4 regions of the Methylobacterium sp. NMS14P genome follow, and region 1 is predicted to be linked to each of the others. Evidence: predicted binding sites of a transcription regulator. Region 1 holds the regulator's gene; each other region holds the start of a gene.
The links. The regulator LexA, encoded in region 1, represses DNA repair genes until DNA is damaged. The targets are predictions, from matches to a motif close to TGTTCNNNNTGTGTTCNG.
Positions count from the first base shown of each region.

Region 1 (2,197 bases):
CCTGCAGGCGAGCGCCGTGCCCGACGGGGTGCGCCTGGAGCTCGCCCTCGCCGACCTCGGCGGCGCGCCGGTCACCGCCGCGATCGTGCTCGACCGGGCGGAGGCCCGGGCCTTCGCCCGCGCCCTGCTGGCCGCCGCCGGCGACGCGGCGGAACGGACCTTCCCGAAGCCCGGCGCCTGACGCGCCGCCGGCCGGTCAGCGCACCCCGAGGCCTGGATTGCGGCCCGGCAGGCGGGGGACCACCGTGCCGCGCTTCTCGACCGGCGCGTCGCAGGCGTAGGCGAACTCGGTCTTCAGCGGATCGAACACGGTCTCGCCGGTGATCCGGCAATCCTCGCGCACGGTCTCGTCGAGATAGGCCCGGGCGGCGGTGCGGAAGCGCTTCACCCGGGTGGCGTCCGGCTCCGGATCGATCCGGACCTCGCTCAGATTGCAGCCGGTATACTCGCGCAGAGCGTTGGACACGATCAGCATCCGGCGCAGCTGCCGGTTGTCGTAGACCTCGTAGGGCTCCTTGCAGCCGATCGTCACGACCTGAGGGGTGAGCGCCACGTAGTTCCGCGAGATGTAGGAGAACCCGGTGGTGCAGCCGGCGAGGCCGAGGCCGAGGGCGGCGAGGCCGAGGGGCAGCAGAGCAGCGGGTCGTCGCATCCGCGTCATTCCAAGAGGGTCCCAGCCCGCGCCCCGGATCCGCCGCCTTCCCGGCGGGGCACCGCGTTGCATTGAAACGGCTCCGCTTGCGCCGTCAATGCGTTTCTCGACCTTCTCCCGCGGGCGCGCCGCGGCGCGCCGAGCGTGGCGGTACCGCTCTTGCAGAACACTTGCGGAACGTTTAACCTGTTCGTGATTTGTTTCGGAGACCGTCACGTGGCGGTCCGCCAAGCCGCGAGTCCCCCGTCGATGCTCACGCGCAAGCAGCTGGACCTCCTGCGATTCATCCAGAGCCGGATGCAGGAATGCGGTGTCCCGCCGTCGTTCGACGAGATGAAGGATGCCCTCGATCTCAAGTCGAAATCCGGCATTCACCGGCTGATCACGGCGCTCGAGGAGCGCGGCTTCCTCAGGCGCCTCCCGAATCGGGCGCGCGCCATCGAGGTGATCCGGATCCCCGAGAGCCTGACGCAGGCGGCTCCGGCCCCCGTCGAGCCGCGCCGCTTCACGCCGAGCGTGGTCGAGGGCGGCAAGTCCAAGCAGCCGCCGGCCCCGGCGAGCACGCGGATGATCGACGAGTCCGGCCGCGCCATCTCGATCCCCGTCATGGGCCGGATCGCGGCCGGCACGCCCGTCTCGGCGATCCAGAACCAGAGCCACGCCATCACCCTGTCGCCGGACTTCGTGGCCGGCGGCGAGCACTACGCCCTCGAGGTGCGCGGCGACTCGATGGTCGAGGCCGGGATCCTGGACGGCGACCTCGTGGTCATCCGCAAGCAGGACACCGCCAATACCGGCGACATCATCGTGGCGCTGATCGACGACGAGGAGGCGACGCTCAAGCGCCTGCGCCGCCGCGGCTCCTCGATCGCCCTTGAGGCCGCCAACCCGGCCTACGAGACCCGCGTGCTCGGGCCCGACCGGGTCCGGATCCAGGGTCGCCTCGTCAGCCTCGTCCGCCGCTACTGAAGCGGCTCGGCCGGCGCGTCGCCGGGGGCGAGCTCTCCGCCCGGCGCGGCGTCGGCCTCCGACGGCGCGGCTGCCCCGTCCTCCGCGGCGCGGCCGCCCGGCTCGGCGGAGACCGGCCGCGATGGTCCCGGTCCGCGTCCTGGGACCGACCGCCAGGGCACCGCGCGCCCGTCGTCGCGGGCGTAGCGCGCGGCGAAGCCGTCGCCGTCGGTCCGGAGGGCCACGGCCCCGCGGGCGGCGAGGGCCCGCCGGTCGATCACCAGGGGGCCCGTGCAGGTCGGAGGCGCCGCCAGGAAGGTGATCAGCACCGCGGCGCGGGCGCAATCCTCCGGGAAGGCGCGCCGGTCCCGGACCAGGGCGACCGCCCGCCCGTCCGGCAGCCGGGCGGTGCAGCCGAGCCTGTCGCAGCGCCCGCTGCCCGACCGGACGATCAGCCCCGCGGGCCGCCGCCCGTCGCCGTCCGCCTTCAGCCACTGTTCGAGGACGAAGCCGGAGGGGCTTCCGAGGGGCGCGAGCCGACCGTCCGGACCCCGCACCGCGGCTCCCGCGCCCTGCCGGTCGACGTAGAGGTCGTAG
Region 1 is NZ_CP087106.1:2,310,321-2,312,517, forward strand. It holds gene LOK46_RS10965 (hypothetical protein) at 1-181, shown strand, start outside; gene LOK46_RS10970 (hypothetical protein) at 197-652, opposite strand; gene lexA (transcriptional repressor LexA) at 902-1,621, shown strand; gene LOK46_RS10980 (ComEC/Rec2 family competence protein) at 1,615-2,197, opposite strand, start outside.

Region 2 (2,197 bases), 3.0 Mb from region 1:
GACGCGCTCGCCCGGCTCGTCGTCGGTGCGCAGGGTCTTGCCGAGGCGGCTCTCGTTCTTGGCGATCAGCCCGGAGGCGGCGGCGAGGATGTGGCCGGTGGAGCGGTAGTTGCGCTCCAGCCGCACCACCACCGCGCCGGGGAAATCGTGCTCGAAGCGCAGGATGTTGTCGACCTCGGCGCCGCGCCAGCCGTAGATCGACTGGTCGTCGTCGCCCACGCAGGCGATGTTCTTCCGGGACTGCGCCAGCAGCCGCAGCCACAGGTACTGGGCGACGTTGGTGTCCTGGTACTCGTCGACCAGGATGTAGCGGAACCGGTCCTGGTAATTGGCCAGGACGTCGGGGTTCTCCCGCCAGAGCTTGAGGCAGAGCAGCAGGAGATCGCCGAAATCGACGGCGTTCAGCGTCGCGAGCCGGGCCTGGTAGGCGGTGTAGAGGGCGCCGCCCTTGCCGAACGCGAAGGCCGAGGCCTCGCCCGGGGGCACCTGCTCGGGGCCGAGGCCGCGGTTCTTCCAGCCGTCGATGGCGTGGGACAGGGCCCGGGCCGGCCAGCGCTTCTCGTCGACGTTCTGGTCGGCGATGACCTGCTTCATCAGCCGGAGCTGGTCGTCGGTGCCGAGGATGGTGAAGTCGGATTTGAGCCCGACCAGCTCGGCGTGGCGGCGCAGGATCTTGGTGCCGATGGCGTGGAAGGTGCCGAGCCAGGGCATGCCCTCGCCGGCCGGCCCGATCAGCGCGCCGATCCGGTGCTTCATCTCCCGGGCGGCCTTGTTGGTGAAGGTCACCGACAGGATGTCGAAGGGGCGCGCCCGGCCGGTGGCGATCAGGTGGGCGATGCGGGTGGTCAGCACCCGGGTCTTGCCGGTGCCGGCTCCGGCCAGCACCAGGATCGGGCCCTCCGTGGTCTCGACGGCGCGGCGCTGCTCGGGGTTCAGCCCCTCGAGGTAGCCGGCCGCCTCGCGGCGGAGGGCGCCCATGGCGCGGGCGGCGATGGACGTGGCGGGCGCGCCGTCCCCGGCGGACTGCGGATGCGGGGGGTTCTGCATCCCGCTTCCCTGGACCAAATCGCGAACGGCGTCGAGGCCGTTCGCGCCGCGAAGGGGGGTCGGAGCCATGAAGCGCGGCCGTCCGCGCCGGGGTGATCCGCGCCCTTCGGATCCCCGCGCGGCCGGCTCCGCGGCGGCGCCTTCGCCTCGGCGGCCGCGGAGCGCGACGAGCCCCCTCTCCCGCATGTTAGAGGGGACCCTGCCCGGTCCGGAGGCCCCAGGCCCGGCGTGCCGCGAGCAGCCTCGCGCGTGCCCCGAAAACCGCTCGGGGCCGTGGCATCGCCGCCCTGGCGCCCCCAGGGGCTTATCGTGCTATGGCCGTGGCGACTGACTCGCGGGGGCACGCGGGGCACGGCGGCACGGTGAGGCCGCGGCCTCGCGCAGAGATGGTGCGGAACGGGACCATTGCGTGATCTTCTGACCGCGCTGGCGTGCGCCGTCATCCTGGTTCTCGTGGCGGCGCTCGCGGTTCCGCCCTTCGTCGACTGGCAGGCCCATCGCGGTCTCGTCGACCGGGCGCTCGCCCGGTCCCTCGGCGTTCCGGTCCGGACCGACGGCCGGATCGAGGTCCGCCTGCTGCCCTCTCCGCGGCTGCGCGTGGACCGCCTGCATCTCGGCGGCGACCCGGACCGCCCGAGCCTGGATGCCCGGTTCGTCAAGGCCGAGATCGCCCTCGCGCCGCTCCTGAAGGGCGAGTTCCGCTTCACCGAGACCCGGATCGGCCGGGCCGAGATCAAGCTCCCGGTCGCCGGCCCGGACACGCTGAAGCTGCCGCCCGATTTCGGCGGGGCCCTGCGCGACCGCGACCTCGCCATCGAGAACCTGCAGATCCAGCAGTTCCTCGTCACCACGCAGGTCCCCGCCACCGGGCGGACAGACCAGCTCTACGTCCAAGACCTGCGCCTGCAGGCACCGGCCCTGGTCGGACCCTGGCGGATCGAGGGGACGAGCGGCGGCATCCCGTTCCGGGCGGCCAGCGGCACGCCGGGGCCGGACGGGCGCCTCGCCGCCAAGATCTCGGGCGGCGGCGACGCGACGCCGCGCTTCGAGGCGGACGCGCGGTTCGGCCTCGTGCCCGCCGAAGCCGGCGGCGCCCAGGTCGAGGCCGAGGGCTCCGCCCGCCTCGTCGTCGGGCCGCCGACCCAGGCGG
Region 2 is NZ_CP087106.1:5,587,826-5,590,022, forward strand. It holds gene LOK46_RS26605 (ATP-dependent helicase) at 1-1,047, opposite strand, end outside; gene LOK46_RS26610 (AsmA-like C-terminal region-containing protein) at 1,453-2,197, shown strand, end outside.
Region 2: a site for LexA is predicted at 1,058-1,075, ahead of LOK46_RS26605 (ATP-dependent helicase). Genes of this name have one in related genera too.

Region 3 (2,197 bases), 1.2 Mb from region 1:
GACCGCCTCGGCCGGCACGTCCTCCAGCCCCTCGAGGAGGGCGGGGGCGCAGCGCCAGCGGATCTCGACGCCGCCGAACAGGTAGGCCTTCGAGCGCGCCATCTTGAACAGGCGGCGCGGGTCGAACCTCAGCGAGCCGAAGATCTGGGCGTCCGGGTGGAAGCGCACCCGCGTGCCGCGCCGGTTCTGCACCCGGCCGACCAGCTCCAGCGCGCCCTGCGCGTGACCGCGCGAGAAGGTCTGTCGGTAGAGGGTCTGGTTGCGGGCCACCTCGACCTCGAGCAGGTCGGAGAGCGCGTTCACCACCGAGATGCCGACGCCGTGCAGGCCGCCCGAGGTCTCGTAGACCTTCGAGTCGAACTTACCGCCCGCGTGCAGCGTGGTCATGATGACCTCGAGCGCCGACTTGCCGGGGAATTTCGGGTGCGGGTCGACCGGGATGCCGCGGCCGTTGTCGGTCACCACGAGGGCGCCGGATTCCTCGAGCTCCACCTCGATGAAGCTGGCATGGCCGGCGACCGCCTCGTCCATCGAGTTGTCGATCACCTCGGCGAAGAGGTGATGCAGCGCCCGCTCGTCGGTGCCACCGATATACATGCCGGGCCGGCGCCGGACGGGCTCCAGTCCCTCCAGCACCTCGATGTCGGAGGCGGTGTAGCCGCCTTCGGGCTCGGCGGCCGCGAGCGTCGCCACGGAAGCCGAGGCGTCCAGGCGCCGCCGCGGCTCGGGCGGGCGGGCCGCGGCGCCCTTGCCGCCCGGCCCGAACAGGTCCCGCGCCGGATCGCTCACGCGCGGCCTCCGCGCGCGCGGCGCGTCGGCCGGCTCGGGATCGCGCAGACGGGTCTTGGGACGGGTCTCAGGTCGTGGAGCATGCGCCTTCATCCCCGCATGATAGCGGAACAAACCGTAAACATCAAAGCCGTTCGCCCCGCGGCGAAGCGGCCGCATCATCGCATGCTGCGCCGCCGCGAGCGAGGGCCGCGGTCGTGCCGGGACACGGTTCCGCGCCCCGGGCCGTCATCACGACGTTGCACAACAATGGGTTAAGGCTTTCTCGTGACCCGCATGCCCGGCTTCCACAGGCGACGCCCGGAACAGAACGGGACGATCGACGTTGGTGGCGGAGATAAATCTTGACCGTGGTCAGGGAGCCGCAGTCCATGAGCGACGCCGCGATCGAGGCCCGCCGCCTCACGTTGATCCGCTTCGAGCACGCGGCCGGCGCCGCCTTCGGCTGCGACGACGACGCGGGCCTGCCGCCCGCCCGCGCGCTGGTCAGCGCCACCACCATCGCGCTGGCGACTCTCGCGACGGCGGTCGCGGCGACGATCACCTACTTGGTCTGAACCCGATCGCCGACTCCACTCCGCGGTGAGAGAGCGGCATCGCTGGCGCTGCCTCACCACGTCTTTGCGAGCGGAGCGAAGCAACCCAGCCGGCGCCACGTCCGGCGACCTTGCGCTGCCCTGGATCGCTTCGCTACGCTCGCGAGGACGGAGCAGCGTCCGTCAGCGAATTCTCAGCCCGCGCTCGACTTCTTCGCGGCCGCCTTCTTGGCCGCCGGCTTCTTGGTGGCGGTCTTCTTCGCCGCCGGCTTGTCGCCGCCCGCGGCCCGCGCCGAGCCCTTCCGAACCGCCCCGCGCTTCGCCGGCTTGCCGCCGCCCGCGGCGCGCTTGGCGTTCACCAGGGCGACCGCCTCCTCCAGCGTCAGCGCCTCGGCGCTCATCGTCTTCGGCAGCGTGGCGTTGACCTCGCCGTCCGTGACGTAGGGCCCGTACTTGCCGGCCTTGACCACGAGGTCGCGCCCGCTCGTCTCATCCTTGCCCAGCGGCCGGCCGGGATCGGCGGCCGGGCGGCCGCGACCGCCGCCCTGCTCCTTGGCGACGATCAGGTCGATGGCGCGGTTGCCGCCGATCTCCAGCACGTCGTCGTCCTTGCCGAGATTGGCGTAGGTCTTCCCGTGCTGCACGTAGGGCCCGAACCGGCCGAGATTGGCCAGGATCGGCTCGCCGGTCTCGGGGTGGCGCGCGACCTCGCGGGGCAGCGCCAGCAGCGCCAGCGCCTTGTTCAGATCCACGTCCGAGGGGCTGAGCCCCTTCGGCAGCGACGAGCGCTTCGGCTTCTCGGCGCCCTTCTCGGCGGAGGCCTCGCCGAGCTGCAGGAACGGACCGAACCGGCCGTCGCGCAGCGTCACCGG
Region 3 is NZ_CP087106.1:1,122,380-1,124,576, forward strand. It holds gene parE (DNA topoisomerase IV subunit B) at 1-789, opposite strand, end outside; gene LOK46_RS05290 (hypothetical protein) at 1,161-1,346, shown strand; gene topA (type I DNA topoisomerase) at 1,520-2,197, opposite strand, start outside.
Region 3: a site for LexA is predicted at 896-913, ahead of parE (DNA topoisomerase IV subunit B). Genes of this name have one in related genera too.

Region 4 (2,197 bases), 510 kb from region 1:
AGCGCGAGGCCGACGGCCGCCAGCAGGCCGCCGAGGACGACCACGCTCCGGCGCCCGAGCCGGGCCACGACCCGGTCGCCCGCGAGCCGGCCGGCCGTCATCGTCACCGAGAAGGCCGCGTAGCCGAGCGCCGCCCAGGCCGGGTCGAGCCCCCGCTGCTGGATCAGGAAGACCGCGCTCCAGTCGAGCGCCGAGCCCTCGGTGAGGAACACCACGAAGCAGAGCAGGCCGAGCACCAGCACCGGGCCGCGGGGCAGCGCGAAGGCGGGGCCGCGCGCCCCTCCCCTGTCCGTCGGCAGGATGCCGGGCCAGGCGGCGGCGAACAGGGCCGCGATGCCGGCGACCAGGAGCAGCACGCTCCAGCCCGCGCCGAGGCCCGCCGCCAGCAGGCCGCTGGCGATCAGCGCCCCCAGGATGCAGCCGAGGCTGTAGAGGCCGTGGAAGCCCGACATCATCGGGTGCCCGCTCCGGCGCTCCACCGCGACCGCCTGCAGGTTCATGACGCAGTCCACCGCCCCCATCCCGGCCCCGAACAGCAGGAGCCCCAGGGTGAGGGGCACGAGCCCCGAGGCCACGGCCAGCACCGGGAGGGCGAGGCCGAGCGCCAGCGTGCCGGCGAGCAGGACCGGCCGGAAGCCGAGCCGCGCGGCCGCCGCCCCGGCGCTCGGCATCGCCAGGATCGAGCCGACGCCGAAGGTGAGGAGCAGCAGGCCGAGCCCCGCCGCGTCGAGGCCGGCGCGGTCCTTCACCAGCGGCACCAGGGGCGCCCAGGTGGCGTTGGCGATGCCCACGATCAGGAACAGGAGCCGCGTGGACACGCGCTGCCCGCGGGCCGCGTTCCGGTCTCCGGCCCCGCCGCGGACGACGGGATCGGTCATGTCGAGCGCTGGCATCGGCACCTGCGATGGAGGCGATTCGGGAAATGGATCCCGGCGACGTGGGGCCTCGGCTCCCGCGGTGCAACACCGCGGCCGACGCGCGCAGCCCGGTCACGCGTCGGTCACGCACCGGTGACGGGCGCGCTTGCGCAGGCGCCCGCTCGACGCGCTCGACCGGCCATTTGGGCCCCGCCGGATCGCTTCGCCGCGCGCGCAGGAGTGGCGGCCCGTGCACGGAGCGGTTGCCGCCGTACGCGTTTCGTTCTAGCAAGGGCGGCGCATGACGGGCCTGCGTCCCGCCGGCCGCATCTTGCCGTGGGCCCCCTCGGGCTCGACATGAGCCGGAGCGGCGGCTGGCCCGCGCGCGAATCCGATCCGGATCCGATCCGACTGCGTCGACGCCTCGAGAGACCGCCGCCCTCATGGCCAAAGCCCAAGCTGGAAGTCGTGCCGCAAGCCGCGCCGGCGCCGCCCGAGACGCCGCGAAGGCTTCCCCGAAAGCCGCCGCCCCGACGGTCTCCAAGGCACCGAAGGCCGGCCTCGCCAAGGCACCTCAGCTCAGGCCGGCCCGCGCCAAGTCCGAGAAACCCGCCCGGTCCGGGGCGGCGGCCGAGGCCGCCATCGACGCCAAGCTCGAGGCGCTGTTCGACGCCGCGCCGGCCCCCGTCGAGGACCGGCGGGTCATCGCGATCCGCGGCGCCCGGGAGCACAATCTCAAGAACGTCGACCTGACCATCCCCCGGGACAAGCTCGTGGTCTTCACCGGGCTGTCGGGCTCGGGCAAGTCGTCGCTGGCCTTCGACACGATCTACGCCGAGGGGCAGCGCCGCTACGTCGAGTCGCTCTCGGCCTACGCCCGCCAGTTCCTGGAGATGATGTCGAAGCCCGACGTCGACCAGATCGACGGGCTGTCGCCGGCGATCTCCATCGAGCAGAAGACCACGTCCAAGAACCCCCGCTCCACCGTGGGGACGGTGACCGAGATCTACGACTACATGCGCCTGCTCTGGGCGCGGGTCGGCATCCCCTACTCGCCGGCCACCGGCCTGCCGATCGAGAGCCAGACCGTCCAGCAGATGGTCGACCGGGTGCTGGAGCTGCCGGAGAAGACCCGGCTCTACCTGCTGGCGCCCGTGGTCCGCGGGCGGAAAGGCGAGTACCGCAAGGAAATCGCCGAGTACCAGAAGAAGGGTTTTCAGCGGCTGCGCGTGAACGGCGAATACTACGCCATCGACGACGTGCCCAAGCTCGACAAGAAGTTCAAGCACGACATCGACGTGGTGGTCGACCGGATCGTGGTCCGCGCCGATATCGGCTCG
Region 4 is NZ_CP087106.1:1,799,545-1,801,741, forward strand. It holds gene LOK46_RS08430 (MFS transporter) at 1-878, opposite strand, end outside; gene uvrA (excinuclease ABC subunit UvrA) at 1,301-2,197, shown strand, end outside.
Region 4: a site for LexA is predicted at 1,128-1,145, ahead of uvrA (excinuclease ABC subunit UvrA). Genes of this name have one in related genera too.